DNA from 3 places in the Bacillus sp. OTU530 genome. Region 1 is predicted to be linked to each of the others. Evidence: riboswitches for the same ligand, from Rfam matches in the RefSeq annotation. Region 1 holds a riboswitch; each other region holds the start of a gene.
The links. A riboswitch is a leader RNA that binds a small molecule or an ion and turns the genes downstream of it on or off. The one in region 1 is predicted to bind thiamine pyrophosphate.

Region 2: linked by a shared signal. The riboswitch ahead of thiC (phosphomethylpyrimidine synthase ThiC) and the one ahead of tenA (thiaminase II) in region 1 are both predicted to bind thiamine pyrophosphate.
Region 3: linked by a shared signal. The riboswitch ahead of tenA (thiaminase II) and the one ahead of tenA (thiaminase II) in region 1 are both predicted to bind thiamine pyrophosphate.

Annotation. Positions count from the first base shown of each region.
Region 1 is NZ_JASATP010000066.1:2,250-9,840, forward strand. It holds gene AAHB12_RS27875 (penicillin acylase family protein) at 1-1,040, shown strand, start outside; gene AAHB12_RS27880 (CBS domain-containing protein) at 1,094-1,513, shown strand; TPP riboswitch at 1,807-1,915, shown strand; TPP riboswitch at 1,971-2,070, shown strand; gene tenA (thiaminase II) at 2,289-2,981, shown strand; gene AAHB12_RS27890 (ABC transporter ATP-binding protein) at 2,956-3,717, shown strand; gene AAHB12_RS27895 (ABC transporter permease) at 3,714-4,463, shown strand; gene AAHB12_RS27900 (ABC transporter substrate-binding protein) at 4,460-5,470, shown strand; gene tenI (thiazole tautomerase TenI) at 5,484-6,101, shown strand; gene thiO (glycine oxidase ThiO) at 6,098-7,213, shown strand; gene thiS (sulfur carrier protein ThiS) at 7,210-7,413, shown strand; gene AAHB12_RS27920 (thiazole synthase) at 7,410-7,591, shown strand, end outside.
Region 2 is NZ_JASATP010000015.1:1,774-9,364, reverse strand. It holds gene AAHB12_RS13000 (cytochrome d ubiquinol oxidase subunit II) at 1-261, shown strand, start outside; gene thiC (phosphomethylpyrimidine synthase ThiC) at 380-2,137, opposite strand; TPP riboswitch at 2,317-2,430, opposite strand; gene AAHB12_RS12990 (metal-binding protein) at 2,671-3,159, opposite strand; gene AAHB12_RS12985 (YkvA family protein) at 3,192-3,572, opposite strand; gene AAHB12_RS12980 (LTA synthase family protein) at 4,029-5,954, shown strand; gene AAHB12_RS12975 (aldo/keto reductase) at 5,996-6,898, opposite strand; gene dat (D-amino-acid transaminase) at 7,238-7,591, shown strand, end outside.
Region 3 is NZ_JASATP010000035.1:6,762-14,352, forward strand. It holds gene AAHB12_RS21395 (GntR family transcriptional regulator) at 1-370, opposite strand, end outside; gene AAHB12_RS21400 (zinc ribbon domain-containing protein YjdM) at 483-824, opposite strand; gene tenA (thiaminase II) at 1,231-1,938, opposite strand; TPP riboswitch at 2,338-2,443, opposite strand; gene AAHB12_RS21410 (sensor histidine kinase) at 2,528-4,612, opposite strand; gene AAHB12_RS21415 (response regulator transcription factor) at 4,587-5,273, opposite strand; gene AAHB12_RS21420 (hypothetical protein) at 6,332-7,123, opposite strand.

The sequences.
Region 1 (7,591 bases):
CCATTGCGTATCGAATGAATGGCAAAATTCCGATTCGAAAAAAAGGGGATAGTCTCTTGCCTGTGCCTGGGTGGAATGATGAATATGAATGGACTGGTTATATTCCTTGGGAGGAGCTTCCAACTATTGTGAATCCACAAGAAGGATTTATTACAGCTGCCACTAATCAGATGGCTGACCAATCTTACCCATATCATATAGACAGCACAGGAATACAATCCTACCAATCTTCTCGTATTCAGGAAGTGCTGCAACAAAAAAATGCCATTACAGTTGAGGACATGAAAAAGCTGCAGATGGACCAATTGAATCTTAAGGCACGCTCACTTGTTCCTATTTTGCTGCAGCATATAAAAGAGGATGAACTAACAAAGCAAGAGCAGGAAGCAATTTCTCTTTTGAAAAAGTGGGACTTTACAGATGACCGAAACTTAGCGGCGCCACTTTTATTCCATACGTGGATGCAAGAGATTGGAGATGTTTTATTTAAAAAGGATATTTCAGAGGATATGCAGAGATTGTTTGAGGGAAAGGAACAAGTTATTGATCAACTGCTTCGAGAAGCACATAATGGTCAGCCTGGACCATGGATACAAGAACAAGGCGGCTTGGATAAGGTACTAAAGAAATCCTTAGCTGGGGCGGTACAAAGTATTGTGGAGAGCCAAGGGGCAAGTGTAAAAGATTGGCGATGGGGTGATTTTCACCGGCTTGTTTTTACCCACCCATTGTCCTATATAGAGCCTTACAACTATTTATTTAATCCGGAAACGCCTATTCCTATTGGAGGAAGCGGCGATACGGTGCAATCCATCAGCTTTAATGCCGAAGGTCTTGCTGATCGTGGAGTATCGTCGTATTTTGCGATAGATCTACACGATATAACAACAGGCTATCATATTGTTGCTCCTGGTCAGTCTGGTCATATTCAGAGTGAGTGGTATCATGATCAAATGAAGGACTGGGTGAAGGGGACGTATCATACAACGTCTCTTACTGAGAAATCTGGAAGCATCCTCCACCTTCTTCCTGCTCGATAAATACATGAAGGCAGTGAAGTTGGTTACAATAATGGTTGCAAGGAGGGATTGCGATGACAACAGTAAGAGAGTTAATGAGTACAGATCTTTCATGCTGTACTCCAGTGGATAATGTGTATGAGGCAGCTTTAAAAATGAAGCAAGAGGATATTGGGATTATCCCAATTGTAGAAAACAATCGCTTAGTCGGGATTGTTACTGACCGTGATCTAGTAGTTCGCGGCATTGCCGATAAGAACCCTGGTTCTAACAAGATTACAGAGGTAATGACAACGGACATTGTTAGTGTATCTCCGTCAGATCCAGTTGAAAAGGCGAGCGAATTAATGGCCCGCCATCAAATTCGCCGTCTTCCAGTTGTAGAGAATGGGCAGTTAGTAGGGATGCTCTCACTCGGAGATTTAGCGATTGAAAAATATGCAGATGATCAAGCTGGCTACGCATTGGGTGAAATTTCAGAGCATCATGAATAAGAAAAATATGAGGTAGCTCGAATAGTAGAAGTATCTGTTTGGGTTATCTTATATAATGGACCGCTACCATACACTCAGTAGAACTGAGCATTATGGCAGCGGTCTATTTTGCCTCTTAAGAAAGCATAAATTCCCAATGTTTTTCCATATTTTTGTATAGTAAAGAAAAAAAGGTAAGTTTGGATATTTTTTTTACAAAATAGAGGAGTATTTAGGTTCTGCATTTTTAAAATTTCTGGTAAACCTCTTGCTGCATTGTGTAACCCAGTGATATACTTAACACTGTTAATAATAAATTGTGCTAGGGGAGCTGGTATGGCCGGCTGAGAGTAAGACCGATAGTCTTTTACCCTTTTACCTGATCTGGATAATTCCAGCGTAGGAAAGCGAAAACGGATGATGAACGTATTAGCCCGATTTCCCCTTAGCTGGAAATCGGGCTTTTTGATATATGTTATATTTCCACTGGGGGTGCTAGCGACGCTGAGAAAGGGGAACCTTAACCCTTATTACTTGACCTGGATAATTCCAGCGTAAGGAAGTGGCAAGCAGCAACCATTCTAAATGATTGTATGTGGCCGCTTCTTGGTAGAAGCGGTTTTTTTACACTGTAGGAAAGTATAAATTTCCAGTTAGAAGACAATTCGACGTAGTGAGAAATTTTAGGAATAAAGTATAATGCAACTACGCCTCTGTCTTCGCCCAAAAGCAGGGCTCGCCAATCGACGAGTTTTCCTTATTAAGTTTCAATTCGGCATCTGAAGGAGGAACAAGAGTGAAATTTTGTGATAGATTATTTCAAAATGTACAGCCTATTTGGGAGAAAAGTCATCAGCATCCATTTGTAAAGGGGATTGGAAATGGAGAGCTGGAATTAGATAAGTTTCAATTTTATATTATACAAGACTATTTGTACCTAATCGAATATGCAAAGGTATATGCTCTAGGTGTTGTGAAAGCAAAAGATTTGCAAGTAATGAGCAAATTCGCTCGGCAAATTGATGGCATATTAAACGGTGAGATGAACATCCATAAGGAATATGCAAAGCGTCTTGGGATTTCGATAGAGGAAATGGAACAAGCAAAGCCAGCATCCATGAATCTTGCTTATACGAACTACATGCTGTCCGTATCACAAAGCGGGACGCTGGCTGAGCTTGTGGCTTCCCTTTTACCGTGCATGTGGAGCTATTGGGAGATTGGAAAACGTCTCAATAATGTTCCGGGTGCGAGCGAGCATGAGTTTTATGGAGAATGGATTCGAGGCTATAGCTCAGAGGAGTATGCGGAACTTTGCATATGGGTTATTGAGTTAATGAATGAACTGGCGGAAGGAAAGTCAGAGAAGGAATTGGCACATCTAGAAGAGATTTTTATGACAACAAGCCGTTTTGAATATTTATTCTGGGATATGGCTTACCGCAAGGAGACGTGGAGTTTCGATGAGCAGTGTTCTACAATTTCATAACGTTTCGTTCTCTTATCCGGAGGATGGGAAAAATGTTTTGGAAGAGTTGGATCTTACGATTCAAAAAGGAGAATTTGTCAGTTTAGTTGGGCCGAGCGGCTCTGGGAAAAGTACTATTTTACGCCTTGTTACCGGACTTGAGAAAGTACAGCAAGGGAAGGTCATGATAAATGGGGAAAGCATCCAGCCGAGAGACGGGGCCGTTGGTTATATGCCGCAGCAGGATTTGCTGCTGCCGTGGCGGACAATTGAAGAAAATGCTGCTCTCCCGTTAGAGTGCCGTGGAATGAAGCGAAGAGAAGCATATGCAAAGGTGCGAGAGTATCTTCCTATTTTCGGACTAGGTGGCTATGAGAGGAAGCGTCCAAAGGACTTGTCTGGAGGAATGCGTCAGCGTGTGTCCTTTTTGCGCACTTTCTTAACCGGGGCGGATGTGCTTCTGCTGGATGAACCGTTCAGTGCGCTTGATGCAATTACAAAGGTAAATATGCAGGAATGGCTATATGATCAATGGAGGAAATGGGAGAAAACCATCGTGTTTATTACCCATGACGTAGAGGAAGCTTTGTTTTTGTCTAATCGCGTGCTTGTTGTGACAGAGCAGCCTATTTGCTTCCTTACCGAGTTGCCTGTTCCTCTTGGAAAAGAGAGAACACGCCGTGATTTGGCAAGACCTGAACTGCTGGAACTCAAAGACGAGCTTATTGGCATGTTAAAAGGGAAGGTGCCGGTATGAAACAGTTTTCTTACTTACCGGCCCTTATCGTTGCTATTATCCTTCTAACTGGCTGGGAAGTTGGGGCACGGATTGTAAATGAAATGTATATCTTGCCATCTCCAAGTGCGATTGTGCAGAAAATATGGGATTTGCGGGACATTTTATTTACAGTTCATCTTCCAGCTACGCTTCTTGTCGTTTTAATCGGTCTTGTAATTTCTATCGTGCTCGGGGTGGGACTTGCTATTATGATGAGTGTCAGTTCATTTGCTGAGAAGGCATTTTATCCGCTGCTCGTTGCATCGCAAACGATTCCGACTACTGCTCTGGCACCGTTATTTGTGCTTTGGTTCGGCTATTCCATCTGGAGTAAGGTTGTTGTCACAGTTTTAATTACCTTTTTTCCAATTGCGGTAAATACGTACGATGGCTTTCGATCTACGAAGAAAGAATGGGAAGAGCTGCTATTCACATATGGGGCAAGCAAACGGGATATTTTCCTAAAACTGCGCATCCCCGCATCGCTGCCATACTTTTTTTCAGCGCTTAAGGTCGCAGTGCCGATGAGCGTAATTGGAGCGGCGATTGGAGAATGGCTTGGAGCACAGGCAGGACTTGGTTACTTTAGTAAAAGAATGATGACGCAGCTAGACGGGGCTGGCGTATTCGCTCCTATTTTTCTGTTATCTTTATTAGCAATTTTATTTGTAGTTATTGTATCGCTACTAGAAAAGAAATTCATCAGCTGGAGGAAAGACTTATGAAGTGGTTTATTCGTTTACTCGTTGCTGCCTTGTTTGTAACAGCAATGGCAGGCTGTTCAAAAGGAACAGAAAACGCTGAAAAAACGGGAAAGAAAGAAACAAAAGAAGTAACACTCATGCTTGATTGGTACCCAAACGCGGTGCATAGCTTCATTTATGCAGCGATCGAAAAAGGATATTTCAAGGAAGAGGGCATTAATGTAAAAGTACAATTTCCATCTAATCCAACAGATCCACTTACATTGGCCGCTGCTGGAAAAGTGACAGTAGGTCTTTACTATCAACCAGATGTTATTATTGCAAAGGCGAATGAAGGGATTCCAGTGAAATCCATTGGGGCGGTTGTGCGTTCCCCTTTAAATCGTGTTGTTTCCTTGAAGGATTCAGGTATTGCGTCTCCGAAGGACTTGGAAGGAAAGACAGTTGGTTTTCCAGGTACGGAGCTTAGTAAGGAATATGTAAAATCAATGGTGAAAGCAGACGGTGGGGATCCAAATAAAGTAAACATTGTTGATGTTGGGTTCGATCTTGTTCCAGCTCTAATTACAAAGAAAACAGACGCGGTAACAGGTGCTTATATCAATCATGAGGTTCCGGTGCTGCGAGATAAAGGTTATGAGCCAGCTTATTTCAACCCTGCCGATTACGGTGTCCCAAATTACTATGAGCTTGTATTTGTAGCAGGAGAGAAAACGATTAAGACGGACAAAGCAACATTGCAGGCTTTTCTTCGCGGTGCACAAAAAGGATATGAATTTATGAAGAAAAATCCAGACGAGGCTTTGAACATTTTATTAAAGCATGAAGAAAAAGCAAGCTCCCCGCTTATTCCTGCAGTGGAAAAAGAAAGTATGGGTATTTTGTTAGACAAAATGGAAGCAAAGGATGAGCCGTTTTTATCACAAACCTCAAAATCATGGGAAGAGCAAAGCAAGTGGCTGAAGGAAAAGGGAATGGCACAGAAGGAAGTTGCTCCAGAAGAATTATATGAAAATTTGTTAAAGTAGAGGTTAGCAGCAGATGAAACGGGAGCTTCACGTCATTTCAAATGGAAAGCTATCATTTTCACAAATGGCTACTATTGCAGCAGAGATTGTGGACTACGTGGATTATATCCATATTCGCGAACGTAATAAAACTACGAAAGAATTATATGAGGGAGTGATGCTTCTTATTCAAAGCGGCATCCTCCCCTCTAAGCTTGTGATAAACGATCGAATAGATATTGCTTTATTGACGGGTGTGAACCGTGTACAGTTAGGCTATACAAGCGCTGATGTTCGGATTATAAAGGATCGTTTTCCGCAGCTTCATGTAGGGTGTTCTGTTCATTCTTTAGAGGAAGCTTTGTGTAAGCAGCAGGAGGGGGCAGATTCTGCATTATACGGTCATATATTTGCAACGCGTTCTAAAGCTGGGGTTCCTCCAAGAGGATTGGAAGAGCTGCAAGAGATTGCAACAACGCTTACAATTCCTGTAACGGCAATCGGCGGGATTATACCAACTCGTGTCAAAGCAGTATTTGGCACCGGCGCGAGTGGGGTTGCGGTAATGTCAAGTATTTGGGATGCAAACCATCCTTTAGAGGCAGTAAAGGAGTATGAAAAACAGATTCAAAGGTGGGGAGAAGGGCAATGAGCAAAGGATATGATGTTATTATTATTGGTGGTGGAGTAATCGGCTGCTCCGTTGCGCACTCTCTTTCTGAGAGAGGACATAGTGTAGCGGTGTTTGAGAAAGGGACGATTTCTGGCGAGGCATCTAAAGCAGCAGCTGGACTTCTTGGTGTACAAGCAGAATGGAACGAGTACGATCCATTGTTTGAGCTCGCCAGAAAAAGCCGCGCTTTATTTCCAAAGCTAGCAGCGCGACTGCGCGAGAAAACAGGCATTGATATTGCATATGAAGAGAAGGGCATTTATCGGATTGCCGAAAATGAAGAGGAAGCAAAGCGCTTGGAACACATTATGAAATGGCAGCTGCAAACAGGTGAAGAGACGCATTTGTTAAGCGGTGAACAGCTACGTGAACAAGAGCCAGAGCTTGCGCTTCATATTATAAGCGCCCTGTATTGTCCGAAGGATGGGCATGTTATTGCTCCTGAGTTAACGCGTGCTTTGGCACATTCTGCAGCTCTGTCAGGTACAGCAATTTACGAGGGAACAGAGGTTATTGAGATTTTGCAGGAGCAAGATCGTGTAACGGGTGTTGTGACAACGGAAGGAACCTTTTCATGCAGCAAGGTTATTGTTGCGTCTGGGGCATGGAGCACAAAGTTTTTACAGAATTTTCACTCTACATGGGGAACATATCCGATTATGGGAGAGATGGTTTCCGTCAAGAGCTATAAGCCTCTGCTAAAGGCGCCGATTTTTCAAGATGGATTTTATGTTGTACCAAAGCGCGGCGGACAGTATTTGATTGGTGCCACTGTTAAACAGCATACATACAACAAAACGGTATGTGCCAAGAGCATCGCTTACTTGATGGAGCGCGCGTTTCGTCTTGTACCAGCTCTGCAGCAAGCTGAGTGGGATACTGCATGGGCCGGCCTGCGTCCGCAATCAAACCACGGTATGCCTTATATGGGGGAACATCCGGAGGTAGCAGGCTTATATGCATGCGCAGGGCATTATCGCAATGGAATTTTGCTGAGCCCGATCACCGGTGAGTATATGGCTGACCTAATAGAAGGAAAGCATGTGCAAAGCTTGCTGGAAACTCTTTTAAGTAAGGAGGAATTTGTTTGATTTTACAAATTAATGGGCGGAAAGTAGATGTACCAGAATCAGTTTCCACCGTAGAGCAATTGCTGTCCCATTTAGGGCTGGAAGGCAAAATTGTGGTTGTTGAGAAGAATAATGAGATTTTAGAGAAGTCGATGCACCAGGGTGCATCAGTATTTGATGGAGATCAAATTGAAATTGTAACTTTTGTAGGAGGCGGATGAGTATGTTAAAAATTGGATCATTTTCATTTCAATCACGTTTATTATTAGGTACAGGAAAATTTAGCGATTATGATGTGCAACGACAAGCAATTGAAGTATCAGAAGCAGAAATTTTAACCTTTGCAGTGCGACGCATGGATATCTTTGATGCAAGCCAGCCAAATTTATTAGAGAAAAT
Region 2 (7,591 bases), on a different contig from region 1:
AAAGAACTCGGCTGGCCCCGTGTTGCGGTTCTCTCTGTCGTTGCCCAATACGCCTTTGCAAGCTATGCCTACGGAAAGGCGCATCTGCCATACATCATTTTCCCTGACGTTACGATGTATACGAGCTTTACCCAAAAGACAACCTTCTACTCCCTGCTGATTTTGTACGCTGTCGGCATCGCCATTTTACTTCCAGGATTTATTATGTTTTGGAATTTATTTTTGAAAGACCGCACCTTTGCGGGCGATAAAAAGGAATAAGCTCCACTGTGAATACAGAGGAGCTTTCCTATCTCGCCGCTATCACTGATTCCCGCCCGCCAATAGACAGACAACGCCAGCCGCGGCTAAGTACAGATTATTACAGAAATTGCTTTTCTTACTTATATAACTCAGAGCCTTGTTCCTTAAACTCCTGCGCTTTTTCCTTCATACCTTCTTCTATCGCACTTGTTTCATTCAGCCCTTTTTCCTCCGCATATTGACGGATGTCGTGCGAAATTCTCATGCTGCAGAACTTCGGTCCACACATCGAACAGAAATGAGCTGTTTTTGCGCCTTCTGCCGGAAGGGTTTCATCATGATATTCCATCGCACGTTCAGGATCAAGCGCCAGATGGAATTGATCGCGCCAACGGAATTCAAAGCGCGCCTTAGACAATGCATCGTCACGCTGCTGCGCGCGCGGATGGCCCTTTGCAAGATCCGCTGCATGAGCCGCAATCTTATAGGCAATTACACCCTCACGTACATCGTTTTTATTCGGTAGGCCAAGATGCTCCTTCGGCGTCACGTAGCAAAGCATAGATGTACCAAACCAGCCGATCATTGCCGCGCCGATCGCTGAGGTAATGTGGTCGTATCCTGGCGCAATATCCGTCGTTAACGGACCAAGCGTATAGAATGGCGCCCCGTGACAGATTTCAATTTCCTTGTCGATATTTTCTTTAATCAAATGCATTGGCACATGTCCAGGACCTTCAATCATAACCTGGATATCATGCTTCCAAGCAATCGTTGTTAGTTCACCAAGCGTCTGTAATTCAGAAAATTGCGCTTCATCATTTGCATCAGCAATAGAGCCTGGACGCAGTCCATCTCCTAGTGAGAAGGAGATATCGTACTGCTTCATAATCTCGCAAATCTCTTCAAAATGTGTATATAAGAAGTTTTCCTGATGATGATATAAACACCACTGCGCCATAATCGAGCCGCCTCGTGAAACGATACCTGTTACACGCTTTGCTGTCATCGGAATATATCGAAGCAGCACACCAGCATGGATTGTAAAGTAATCTACACCCTGCTCCGCCTGCTCGATGAGCGTATCACGGTAAATCTCCCATGTTAGATTTTCCGCAATTCCATTTACCTTCTCAAGCGCTTGATACAATGGAACTGTGCCGACTGGAACAGGTGAATTACGCATAATCCATTCACGTGTTGTATGAATATTCTTTCCTGTGGAAAGGTCCATAATCGTATCGGCTCCCCAACGAGTTGCCCATGTCATCTTTTCAACCTCTTCCACAATGGAGGAACTAACCGCAGAGTTTCCAATATTGGCATTTACCTTCACGTGGAAATTACGGCCAATGATCATTGGCTCCAATTCTGGATGGTTGATGTTAGCAGGAAGAATCGCGCGTCCCTCAGCAATTTCCTGTCTCACGAAGTCAGGCGTTACACCTTCACGAATGGCAACAAACTCCATTTCAGGCGTAATGATCCCTTTTCGAGCATAGTGCATTTGGGTAACATTCTGTCCTGGCTTCGCACGAAGCGGCTTCCGGCTTAATCCTGGGAATATAGACGCTTTGTCTATGTCCTTGTAGCCATTATCCTCAGGCTTAATTTCCCGGCCGTCATACTCTTCTACATCTCCACGTTCAACAACCCATGCATAGCGCGGCGCTGGAATCCCTTTTTCTACATTTACTTCATAATCACATGCTGTATATGGACCGCTTGTGTCATAGACCCGAACCGGCTCATTTTCCACTTCGTTTGTTGGACTTAATGCGATTTCACGCATCGGTACCTGTACATCGGGACGTGATCCCTGTACAAATACCTTTTCACTTCCTGGAAGACTTGTTTTTAGCTCCAATTGCTTAATTGAGTCTGTTTGCGACATAATACCTTTCCCCTTTTCTTTATGTGACAAGGACATCAGTAAAACGCGCCAGCGCAACGTGCATACGAAAGCTCTCACAGTCGGCTACTGGCAGACTGCAGGCTAACATGTATAAAACAAAAAACGCCAGATCCTTATAGCAAAACAGGACCTGGCGTAAGCAGCATATGTACATGATGCAACACGTCTAAAAACTTCCCCACGCTGGTACGAGCCAGATCAGGTCCAAAGGGTTAAGAAGCATATCGCGCTTCCCTCTCAGCCTCACATACGAGGCACCCCTAGTATCACTTATAAATTTAATTTATATCCTTATTATACAGAAAGTAGTGGAAAGATAAAGCATTTTCTGAATATATTTTCTGAACGGGGACAGTGGACACGTCCTTCCCTTGCTTCCGCAGCAAAACATCCCGCATGTAAAGCGCGCAGCTTAGTAGCTGCTTTATGGAAGCTTTCTGTGTGTTCTCCCCGACGCAAGGCGCTTCTTTCCTATTATTATAAAAGCAGCCTTTCCTTGCAATAAGATCCACTTATCGTCTGCTTCTCTTTGATCGAAACATCCGTTTCCGTTTTGTATTCAATGTATCAAGTATAATATGAAGAGCGCTTGTCGTGAAAATCCCCAGCACCGCCGCACCAAGCACCGGCTTATGCGCACGGACAAGCCCTGGTAGTGCACCGTCTAATATTTGCACATTTAATATGTATAGAAACGGAAGAAAAATCACAAATAAATACAGTAGCCGGATCAAATCTCCAAGCACAATTGTATGTGTGAGGAAGGATCGGTGCGGCATGACAGCTCGATATGGGCGCCAAATGATGCGCAGCGGTCCCCAATTTCGATACGCTGAACTTACAGTATCTAAATCCGGCGTCAAAAAGTATGTGCCAAACACAAATCCTCCCGCAAACCACAGTAAAAAACCCCAGCTCGTCATCCCGTATGAAATGAGCAAACAAATAACAACGGGCAGACTTAATAAATTGAATCTTGTATGTGTTCTTCCTGATGGCATCTAAATTTCCCCTCACCTATCTACTGGCAAGCTTACTTTTCTTCGCTTGCTTCTTCTATTTTACGATCAATCTGGGAAGTGTCGGCATCTGAGCCAAACCATTGCGCAAGCTTAGCCTTCGCCTTTTGCTTCACTTCCTCATCAACATACTCGGCAGATTGCAGCAGCGCCGCGCTCAATACACCTAGATCATCCGTATACCCAAGACCGGCCATGATATCTGGAATCGCATCAACAGGTGCAATGAAATAAGCCAACGCTCCAACAATTGTGAACTTTACCCGCTTTGGAACATCTGGCCGCTGCAGGACATAAAACAAAAGCAAGCCCGTATACACCACGAAATGACCAGCCTTCTTTGCAGCCCCCTTCGTCTTATCCCAAAATGCTTCTACAGAAAATTTTTGTTCCATCTTAAAAACCTCCAATCTCATTCCCCATACTTTGTATTATATGGAGCAGTATGATTTTCCTCAAAATTACCCATCAATCCGCTGTAATTGTAAACATTCCTTCTCAGCACCAAACTAAATAAGCATGTTATATTTAATTGTTGACGAGCATATAAACGTAGTGATAAAGTTTTGTGTGATTGATGTAAATCATTTGTAAAAATTTTCAACCTATTATATAGTTTCTAAACAACCATGTTTATAGTATAATACAAAAATGACATTTGATAAAATTCCCATATCCCATATAAATTAGGAAAAACCGGGAATGACGCAATAGGAACGTAATTGCCCACTTTACATTGAGCATGCTTATGCCTCCGTGAAAAGATACACAATGCGACTCCATTGCGGAACTCCTTTTTTCTTTTTGTATAAAAGGCTATGTAAGGTGAGAAAGAGAAAGGGTGAGGGTGAATGAAGGAATCCCTGAAAGCACAATTCCAAAACGCCAAATTTACTTTATTAGCTGCTCTGTTCATATGGCTCAAAACCTATATCGTCACTCGTGTAAGCTTTGACCTAAAATTAGAGTCACCGATGCAGGAGTTTATTTTGTTTATTAGTCCGCTTGCATCGTCCTTGCTGCTAGTTGGCTTATCACTGTTTCTGACAGGCAAAAGGCGCAACTATATGGCAATCTTTATGGACTTCCTTTTAACAGTTATTTTAATTGGAAACGTAATGTTTTACGGCTTCTTTAATGACTTTGTGACACTGCCTGTTTTAATGCAAACGTCCAACTTCGGAAGCCTTGGTTCTAGTATAAAGGAATTATTCAACTACAAAATTTTATTAATGTTTGCAGATATTTTCTTCCTATTATACATAGCTAGGAAGGCACGCAGCTCTGTACGTGTCGAACGATTGAGCCGTCCATTTAAAGCATTGTATTTTCTTGTAACAGCTGCAGTATTCTTAGTGAATCTTGGACTTGCTGAAATGGAGCGTCCCGAATTGCTAACGCGTTCCTTCGACCGTGTTATGCTTGTCAAAAACTTAGGATTATATGTGCATCAGGTATATGATTTAGGCTTACAAGCTAGATCAAGCTCACAAAAAGCTTTCGCTGATGGCAGCAAGCTTCAGGAAACAGAAAACTATGTGAAAGCAAATGCTGTACATTCGGATCCCGCATTATTCGGCAGTGCAAAAGGAAAGAATGTAATTATAGTATCTCTTGAATCAACACAATCCTTCTTACTTGGGGCAAAGGTAAATGGACAGGAGGTTACTCCATTCCTGAACCAATTTATGAAGGAGAGCTATTATTTTGAAAACTTCTTCCACCAAACGGGTCAGGGTAAAACGTCCGATGCAGAGTTTTTAATTGATAACTCCCTTTATCCATTAGATCGCGGTGCTGTATACTTTACGCATTCAAATAATGAATTTGTAGCAACACCAGAAATATTGCGTCAGCAAGGCTACTATACAGCAGTATTTCATGCGAATAATGCAACGTTCTGGAACCGTAACATGATGTATCCGGCATTAGGATATGACCGTTACTTCAACGAATTAGATTATAAAACTACGCCAGAAACAAAAATTGGCTGGGGTTTAAAAGATATCGAATACTTTGATCAATCTGTTGAGATGTTAAAAACAATCAAGCAGCCGTTCTATACTCGCTTCCTGACGTTAACGAACCACTATCCGTTTACGTACAGTGATGACATGAAAATGATTGAGCCATTTAATTCTGGTGACGGCGTCTTGGACCGTTATTTTGTAACAGCTCGCTATCTGGATGAAGCATTAAAGAACTTTGTTGAGAAATTAAAAGCTGAAGGTCTTTATGACAACTCAATCCTTGTGTTCTACGGCGACCATTACGGTATTTCTGAAAACCATGACAAAGCCATGGCACAATTCTTAGGCAAAGAAGAAATTACGACATTTGACCATGTGAACCTACAGCGCACACCGCTATTCATTCACGTTCCAGGTCAAACAGAAGGAAAAACAATTTCTGCTCCTGCTGGTCAAGTGGATGTAAAGCCGACGATTTTAAGCTTACTTGGCGTTGATACATCAAACGATATCGAGTTTGGCCATGACTTATTTGCGCCAGATCGTAAACCATTTGTTGTATTCCGTGATGGTAACTTCGTAACAGACAAGTATTACTACTACGAAAACACATTCTACGACCGCAACACTGGTGAAGTAGTAACAGTTCCTGCAGCAGAAGCAAAAGCACTTATTGACCGTGCGCAAAATGAATTACGCATGTCTGATACAATCATTTCAGGTGACTTGCTTCGATTCTTTGATGGAAATAAGATCAAGACCGGAACTGTGAAAACAGCTATTAAAGAAGCAGAAAAAGAAGAATAAGCAAAAAGGCGGATTGATTCATCCGCCTTTTTTTATTTTTATTACGGTACATTATGTCCAAGAGAGCTAATATAAATCCGGAACCACTGCTGACGGCTGAGTGTAAGCTTTACTGCCTGCGCAGCTGTACGGACGCGTTCTATTTTCCCAGATCCTACGATTGGCATCATCTTTGCCGGATGCGCCAATAGCCAGGCATACATTACCTCATCGATGGAGTCCGCACCGATTTCCTCTTTTATTTCTTCTAAAGTGTTCTTAACCCGCGTTGCCCGTTCTGTTGAAGCAGAGAAAATGCTTCCGCCAGCAAGCGGGGACCATGCCATTGGTGCAATGCGCTTCTCTTGGCATTTCTCAATTGTCCCTTTTTCAAAATGCTCAAATTGCATAACCGAAATTTCCAACTGATTGGTTACAAGCGGCATGCTAAGGTAAGAAGCAAGCATCTCCATTTGTGACGGCAAGAAGTTAGAAACACCAAATTCAAGCACCTTTCCCTCCTGCTTGAGCTGAGCAAATGCCTCTGCTACCTCTGCCGGGTCCATAAACGGATCCGGACGGTGGATCAAAAGCGTGTCCACATAATCTGTTCCGAAGTGGCGCAGCGAATTTTCCACACTTCGGATGATATGCTCTTTGCTTGTATCATAATGATTCACGAGATGCTCAGGATATGCAGCCGAACGAAGCTTAATGCCACATTTTGTGACAATTTGCATCGAGGAACGCAAAGCTGGCTTCTCACGTAATGCTTGACCAAACAAAGCCTCACAGCTATAATCGCCATAGATGTCTGCATGGTCAAAGGTGGTAATCCCCATCTCCAGACATTCCTCAATCAATCGAAGCAGCTCCTGCTTGTCCATCCCCCACTCCCGCAGCCGCCACATCCCGTGCACAATCCGGGAAAATGATACCTGTTCTGAAAGCTGTACTGTTTGCATATGTATAGTCCCCTCTCTATTAAAGACTTCTGTTCTATTATAACAAAATATGTCTGCTGTTCTTGCAGCAAAAATCCGCTTCCCTCTTCATTCCTACAAAAGCTTCACATTCAATTTACAGTAGCTTTATATTTATAGCCTATACTAAACCTGTCTAGATGATGTTCCTAGCATAAACCCTCTTTATGCGGCGATGTATCGACACGGCGCACAACGTTTCTCGTTGAAACGTTGTTTTTTTTTGTGACAAATAAGCAGGATTCTTAAAAAAAATGCCTAATTGTATTCAAAAGAGCCTTATTTCATCCTAACGCAAATAGAAATGGGGAGAAAATACATATGAGCTACGAACCAATTGTATTATTCGAAGAACAATTTGTAGATACGAGACAAGCAAAGCCTTCTATTGACATGGAGGAACGCGGTTTGCAGTTTGGTGATGGTGTGTATGAGGTAATCCGATTATATGAAGGTACATTTCATTTATTAGGGCCTCATTTAGCACGCTTATACCGTTCCATGGAGGAAATTGAACTTATCCCTCATTTTTCAAAAGCACTGCTTGTGAAGTGGTTATACGAGCTAGTGGAGCATAACGAATTTACCGGAAATGGCAGTGTCTATTTACAGGTAACACGCGGCGTTCAATCCCGCAGCCACGCATATGCTGCAAACACTAAGCCGACGCTCTAT
Region 3 (7,591 bases), on a different contig from region 1:
TACCATCAAGCGCTTCCACTACCTCATAAATTTGTTGGAGATCATCCGCAACAATGGGTGCCACAACAAACCCACGACGCGGTATAAGACGTACCCATCCCTCCATCTCTAAACGTACGAGGGCCTCGCGAACAGGCGTTCTGCTCATGCCCAAGATTTCAGCCATTTCCCTCTCCAATACTGTTTTTCCTGGGGGGAGCTGAAGTTGTCGTATGGCATGGCGTGTCGCTAGATAAGCACGTTGTGGCAAACGTGATTCCCCCATTTCATCTAAACTAGATAAAATTGAATGAATGTCTAGAGAAAGGGAGGATTGATCCGGTTCTTCCAAATTAACATGAGCTCTTGTAGATTCATCTGGCGTATTCATACTATAAACACACTTCCCAAAAATTTAATTTAATCATATTGTCCTGAGCAAAACAGTTCTTAAATTAATAAATACGAGAAACTTCTGCAGTTCTGCTGCACTATAATTATATCTATATCTTCTTCACGAATTCAGATTTTAATTTCATCGCGCCAAAACCATCAATTTTACAATCAATATCATGATCTCCATCAATCAAACGTATATTCTTTACTTTTGTACCTATTTTTACGACTAATGAAGTTCCTTTTACTTTCAGATCTTTGATTACTGTTACAGAATCACCATCATTTAAGATATTTCCATTCGCATCTTTGATGACTTTTGTATCCTCATTAGCTTCAGCCTCTAATTCTAAACTCCATTCATGAGCACATTCTGGGCAAACAAAAAGGCTTCCGTCTTCATAAGTATATTCTGAATTACATTTTGGGCAATTTGGTAAATTGGACATGTATTCAATGCTCCTATCTGTTATAGTTAATTTTATCCTGTAAGACATTGTTCAATCAAACTGTACACGATCCATTAAAATATATAAATAAACACACTAAAGCGGACAAACCACCTATCCTACCATCAATCTATATTAACACAAGCCCTCATTCTTTCCCTCTAAAATTTTTCAACAACATCAATCGGAAATATTTATAATCATGTACAAGGAAACTATAAGATGCTATAGGTCAAAATGATTTATTTGCAGTAAATGTAAAAAGAAGTAATATCCTTTACCCAGCTGAATAAAGACATTACTTCTTTTTGTTTTTCCTTAAATTAGAAAACACTCGCATTGGAACGGAGAAAATAATTCAAAGCATGGAAATCGATATGCACGTCGCAAGGGAAGCTGTCCTTTGTTATATGGATAAGCCCTCATTGAAACCACGTTGTTTCTCCTTTTCATTCACTGGCCAATCTTCCAATGTATAAGCCATCTCCCAAAACGAGTATTCATATTGACTGCTAATAATAAAATGTTGTTTCATTCGTTCTTTGTCCGATTCTGTCACAGTTTCAGCAATGGCATCTAGTCTGGCGATTTGTTCTTCTACTAAAGTACGGAACCAGTCAGAACCATAAGCGGCAATCCATTCTTGATAAATAGGCTCCTCCGGCTTCGATTCCTTCAAATGCTCGCCAATTTCATAATAAAGCCAATAGCACGGCAAGATTGCTGCGATAATATCCCCTAAGTGACCTTCATATGCGGCACGATACAAGTGAGATGTATACGCATAAGCAGTCGGTGCAGGAACAAAGGTATCTTTGTCTTTTTCCGTAATCCCTAACTTTTCAGAAAAATTCCGATGTAAAGAAAGCTCCGCCTGATATGTATTTTGTGCATGATGTGCCATGCGTCCCGTCGTTTGTAGATCAACTGCTTTCGCTGCCCCTAATGCCTGCACTTTAGCAAAATGGCTTAAATAATAGGAATCTTGCAGAACATAATAACGGAAGCACCTTAAATCTAAACTTCCTTCTCCTAACTTTGTCACAAACGGATGATGAAAACTCGCTTCCCAAATAGAATTTGCTTCTTTGCGCAACAACTGAGAAAATGACATGTTAATCCCTCCTAAGGTGTTAAATAGATGAAAATGCAACATAAAACCCTTTAAAGAAAACTCGCCGATTGGCGAGCCCTGCCTTTGGGCGAAGACAGAGGCGTAGTTGCACTTACACTGTATTCCTAAAATTTCCGACTACGCCGAATGACCTTCTAGCTGGAAATTTATACTTTCTTACAGTGTAAAGAAAACTCGCCGATTGGCGAGCCCTGTCCTTGGGCGAAGACAGAGGCATAGCCCTACTTATACTGTATTCCTAAAATTTCTGACTACGTCGACTTATCTTCCAGCTAGAAATTTATACTTTCTTACAGTGTAAAATAAAAAAACCACTTTTTTACATGCGTAAAGAAAGTGGTTTGGAATTCATTTTAATAACCAAAATGAAAATACAATGGTCCGTCACTCCCACTTTCCTACGCTGGTGTTACCCAGATCAGGTTCTAGGGTCTCAAAGGTCACTTTGATCTCAGCCCTTCAATGGGCTCCCCTAGTGGATAGAGATGCTTGCTATTTATTTTTCATTCTGACATTAACCATATCACAACATTAAAGACAGTCAAGCCTTTTTTAAAGTCAGTACCAATTACTCATTAAGATTTTTATACTTGGGTAAAGAAATCATGGCTTTAAATAAATCTCCATCTATTTGTATAGAAAATTTTCCTCTTTGTATATCAATCAGGCTTTTCGCAATAGATAACCCTAATCCGCTGCCTTGACTTAACCTCGATTCATCGCCTCTTTTAAAACGCTCCATTAATTCGTCTGCTGAGATATTCAGCTCATAGGCTGAAATATTTTTGAAGGTGAGAAGTACTTCATTCCCTAAATCTTCAATATCTATATAGACCCTTGATTGTTTTAGGGTATATTTGAATATATTAGATAACAGGTTTTCTATAGATCTCCACAATAATTTTCCATCGGCCATAATATATACCTTATCCTTAGGGTAATTTAGCTTAAAGTCTAAATCTAAGGCTTCAATTTTGTCATTAACTTCCCCTAGTCCCTGAGTAATTAAAGATATGATATCGATCTGCTCAAGATGTATTGGTATATTCCCGCTGGAGGCCTTTGCTGCCTCAAATAAGTCATCTGTTAGGATTTTTAGCCTTTTAGATTTTTGATCCAGTACCTCGATATATTCTTCTACCTTTGAAGGATCCTTTTCCTTTTTTAATAAGTCAACATAGGTGATAATAGAGGTCAAAGGTGTTCTTATATCATGTGATACATTGGTAATCAGCTCCGTTTTCATCCGCTCGCTTTTTAGTTCGTTATTAACGGCCTTTTTCAAGCCATCAGTGATGCTATTTATATCCGCAGCAAGGCCTGCAAATTCGCCTGTTCCATTAACATTTATACTATGATGAATATCTCCATCCTTTACTCTCTCCACACCTTCCTTGATCGTATTAAATGTCCTGATTTTTTTTAGGGCAAACCAAGCAGCTACGCCAAGGGTGACTGGAAACATAAAAAACGTTAAAGCAACTAATATAGGATATCCGATTACGAGTAATACCGTCTTCACGCCAACGCTTCCGCTATTATATACATCTCCAACAAATTTAAACAGCTTATAAAGCATACGATAAATTAATGTATGTTTTATAAATGTTTTATTCTTAAAATGCTTCACAAGTGATAGAACCAGCATGAGTCCGGCCGCAGCAATAGGAATGGTAATTGGAATAATCAGTTTATCAATCTGATCAAACACACCCTCTACTAATGCAATCCAAAGCGCTATAAGGCCTATGCACAGCACTACATTAACATCGTTATATAACCTATCAATTGCATTTAGGTATACCCCTTGATCCTTAAATGATTTTCTTCCTGCAATAAGTACTAAATACAGAAAAGATAAGATAAGCCCTATTAAAAACCCTGCTAATGTATAGAAGCTTGTTGTGACCTTTTCCTTATTTTCATTCCATTCTTTTATTTTGTGATTTATAAATTCTTCGGTAAAAGCAACATAAACAACCTTGTTTTTCGGGTCCAATCCGTTGATGCTTTCTGTGATCCGATACAAATTTTTATTATCTTTAACCTCTTTTGGGAAAATCTCACTTTTGTATTCCTCAAATATCATATAAGCAGGATAGGTTTTTAACTGATCCTTTTCTATCTTTGGGCTATTTGCATACACATTTACTCCATCACTGATATAATACAATGGCTCTTTATATTCTTCTAAATTCTGCAATAAAGAATGATATTCTCTTAGATCATTCTTTATTAGCGTATCCCTCGCCTGGGATATCTTGTCTGCATATTCTCCCTTAAACTTTTCATAGTTTGCCCCTTCACCTAATTCAGGATTATAGCTTCTCGAATTGGACATATAATCTGAGTATAGATTTTCTTCCTCATTTCTTAATTCATCCTCACTAACAGTCCCGCCGCTTAAAATATGTTCCTCATTCTTATATTCCCCTATTAGTCTTGTGAGATCCCTGATGATATTTTCACTTTCCCGTACATATGCCCCACTCAGGAAGTAGTTGTCCTCAAAAACAATACCAAAATCACCACCGTTTAATACTTCTATCTCTACAAGTTTTTTAATGGCACCTGTAAAACATAGAACCACAAGAATAAAAACAACCACTTTCGTTATAATGAAGTGGCTATAACTTTTCGACTTTATATCCAACTCCCCACACCACCTTCAAATATTTTGGCTCCTTCGGATTTATTTCGATTTTTTCCCTAATTTTTCTTATATGAACTGCTACTGTATTCTCCGGGCTAAAGGATGTTTCATTCCATACCTTTTCATAGATCTCCTCTATAGAAAATACTTTTCCGGCGTTTGCAGTCAGAAGCTTTAAGATCTTATATTGCACTGGTGTGAGATGGACCTCGTCCCCATCAACGGTTATCGTTTTACTTTCATCATTTATGATGAGTCCCCCAGTTCTATATTCATGACTCTTGGCTTCAAGGCTTCCAAACATTGTATATCTTCTCAGCTGTGATTTAACCCTCGCAATGAGCTCTAAAGGATTAAATGGCTTAGTAATATAATCATCTGCTCCTAAATTTAATCCCAATATTTTATCCGTATCCTCAGATCTGGCAGAGAGCATGATTAAAGGGATTTTATAATCCCTTCTAATTTTCGTGGTCGCGCTTATTCCATCCATCTTAGGCATCATAATATCCATGATAATAAGATGTATTTCATTTTCTCCGATTACTTCTATGGCCTCTATCCCGTTAGAGGCTTTGAATATCGTATAGCCTTCATTTTCTAAGTAGATTCCTATGGCATCTACAATTGCCTTGTCATCATCACAAACCAATATGTTCATGAAGGTTCACCCCTATATATGAATCTAAACATAATGTATCACCTCTTTAGTATTCATTCTAAGGGTATGATATCAAACAAATCTTAGCAAATCCTTTATGTAAATCTTAAGATTTTCTTAGTATTTTAAAGAAAACTCGCCGATTGGCGAGCCCTGTTCTTGGGCGAAGACAGAGGCGTAGTTGCACTTACACTGTATTCCTAAAATTTCTGACTACATCGAATTCACTTCTACCTGGAAATTTATATGTTCTTACAGTGTAAAGAAAACTCGCCGATTGGCGAGCCCTGTTCTTGGGCGAAGACAGAGGCGTAGTTGCACTTACACTGTATTCCTAAAATTTCTGACTACATCGAATTCACTTCTACCTGGAAGTTTATATGTTCTTACAGTTGTAAAGAAAACTCGCCGATTGGCAAGCCCTGTTCTTGGGCGAAGACAGAGGCGTAGTTGCACTTACACTGTATTCCTAAAATTTCTAACTACATCGAATTCACTTCTACCTGGAAATTTATATGTTCTTACAGTGTAAAGAAAACTCGCCGATTGGCGAGCCCTATTCTTGGGCGAGGACAGAGGCGTAGTTGCACTTACACTGTATTCCTAAAATTTCCGACTACATCGAATTCACTTCTACCTGAAAATTTATACTTTTTTAAGGTGTGAGGAAAGAAAGTTTCACGTGAAACTTTCTTTAGATGAGGCTTTTGTATTTTTTAGCAAGTGCCAAAGACTAAAAAACTTAAGCAGTTATAAAAATGCTTGAGGCCTTTTAGCCACTAATTTATTTTATATCCTTCTTTTATTCCTTTTCTTTTGTTAGGTCATACGGAATTATATTTAGAGGATAGAGAATAATCCTGTTTCACATATTGAAAGGGAATATAAAATGGTTTGTAAGTAGGAGGGTAGAATGTAGAGTAATTATTCATTATGTTTGTATCACAGTCATGTAGTATTTGATTGCTTGTACAAACCTTAGGTCAAGGCACTTGCAGTTATACGGTGTTGCAAGCTATACTCTGTGTGGATTCATGGTGATAGAATGTGAAGAATCACTAGCGTTTATTGTTATTGGTATTATAGTAATAGCTGTCCCACTCGTACACACTTTGTTTGTAGGTTAAAGAGCTATACCACATTTCATCGTTAACCTCAATCATAGCAGGTTCCTCGTCACGTCCAACTACAGCTTCTCTTATTTCGGTTGATTCTTTATTGCTACTGCTACTGTTTTGGCTACTATCTTCACTACTGTTTTGGCTACTATCTTCACTGTCGGTTTGGCTGCTGTTTTTATTATTGCTATCACTTTGGTCATTTTGAGAATTGTCTTGATCTTGTTGGTTATTACTCGATTTGCGATGGTCACAGCACATATTTTGAATGTGGAATATAGAGACATGTAACACTTCATCGTTAACCTCAAGTATAATATGGTTTGTATCACGTCCAACCACAATTCCCTTTACCTTGCTTGGTCCTTTGTTGAATTGAACTTTCCGCCCTTTTAAGCGGTCAATAACATCAACGAAACGTCTGCCTGGTACAATAACTGGATATTTTGAATTTTTGTTGTTGCAGTTATTTTTATTCTTGTTATCTCTTTCATTTTCATTTCCTTCTAAGTCATCAGCTTCCCGGATAAATGTATAGCCTTTAATATGATGCAATGGATAATAGTATACTTGTTCATCACATTGCAATACACAATAGTCCAAGCCTACCCTAAGAAGTGTTCCTTTTCCCCTCTCTGGTCCTCCAAAGTTACATTGCACTGTCGAACCGATCAGAGACTTTAGATTTTTTTTGTATCCGTTTATATCATTGTAAGTTCGTTGATAAAACAAGATAGATTCCCCCTTAAGAAAATATTTTATTCTGTTACTGTTAATATAGGATATTCAATATCCTAGGACAGCATATAAGATACTTGACCATTTTAAAAAAAATGTGCGCACAAAAGCACTCTTGCAAGTATTACAAGAGTGCAAAATTATTAATTACTTAATTTTATGAGTATATCTTCACGATTGGGCATCCGCAATTCAATATAACTAAAAAGAAAGGTAAGCAACTTTCAAATTAATTAATCTCTAATATAAAGTCTTATTTGTATATCCTATAATAAAGAAAACTTGCCGACTGGCGAGCCCTGCCCTTGGATGAAGACAAAGGCGTAGTCGCCCTTATACTGTATTCCTAAAATTTCTCACTATGTCGAATTGTCTTTTAGCTAGAAATTTATACTCCTTTAAAGTGTGAGGAAAAATGTTTCACGTGAAACTTTCTTTAACTGGGACCCCTGTATTTTTTTA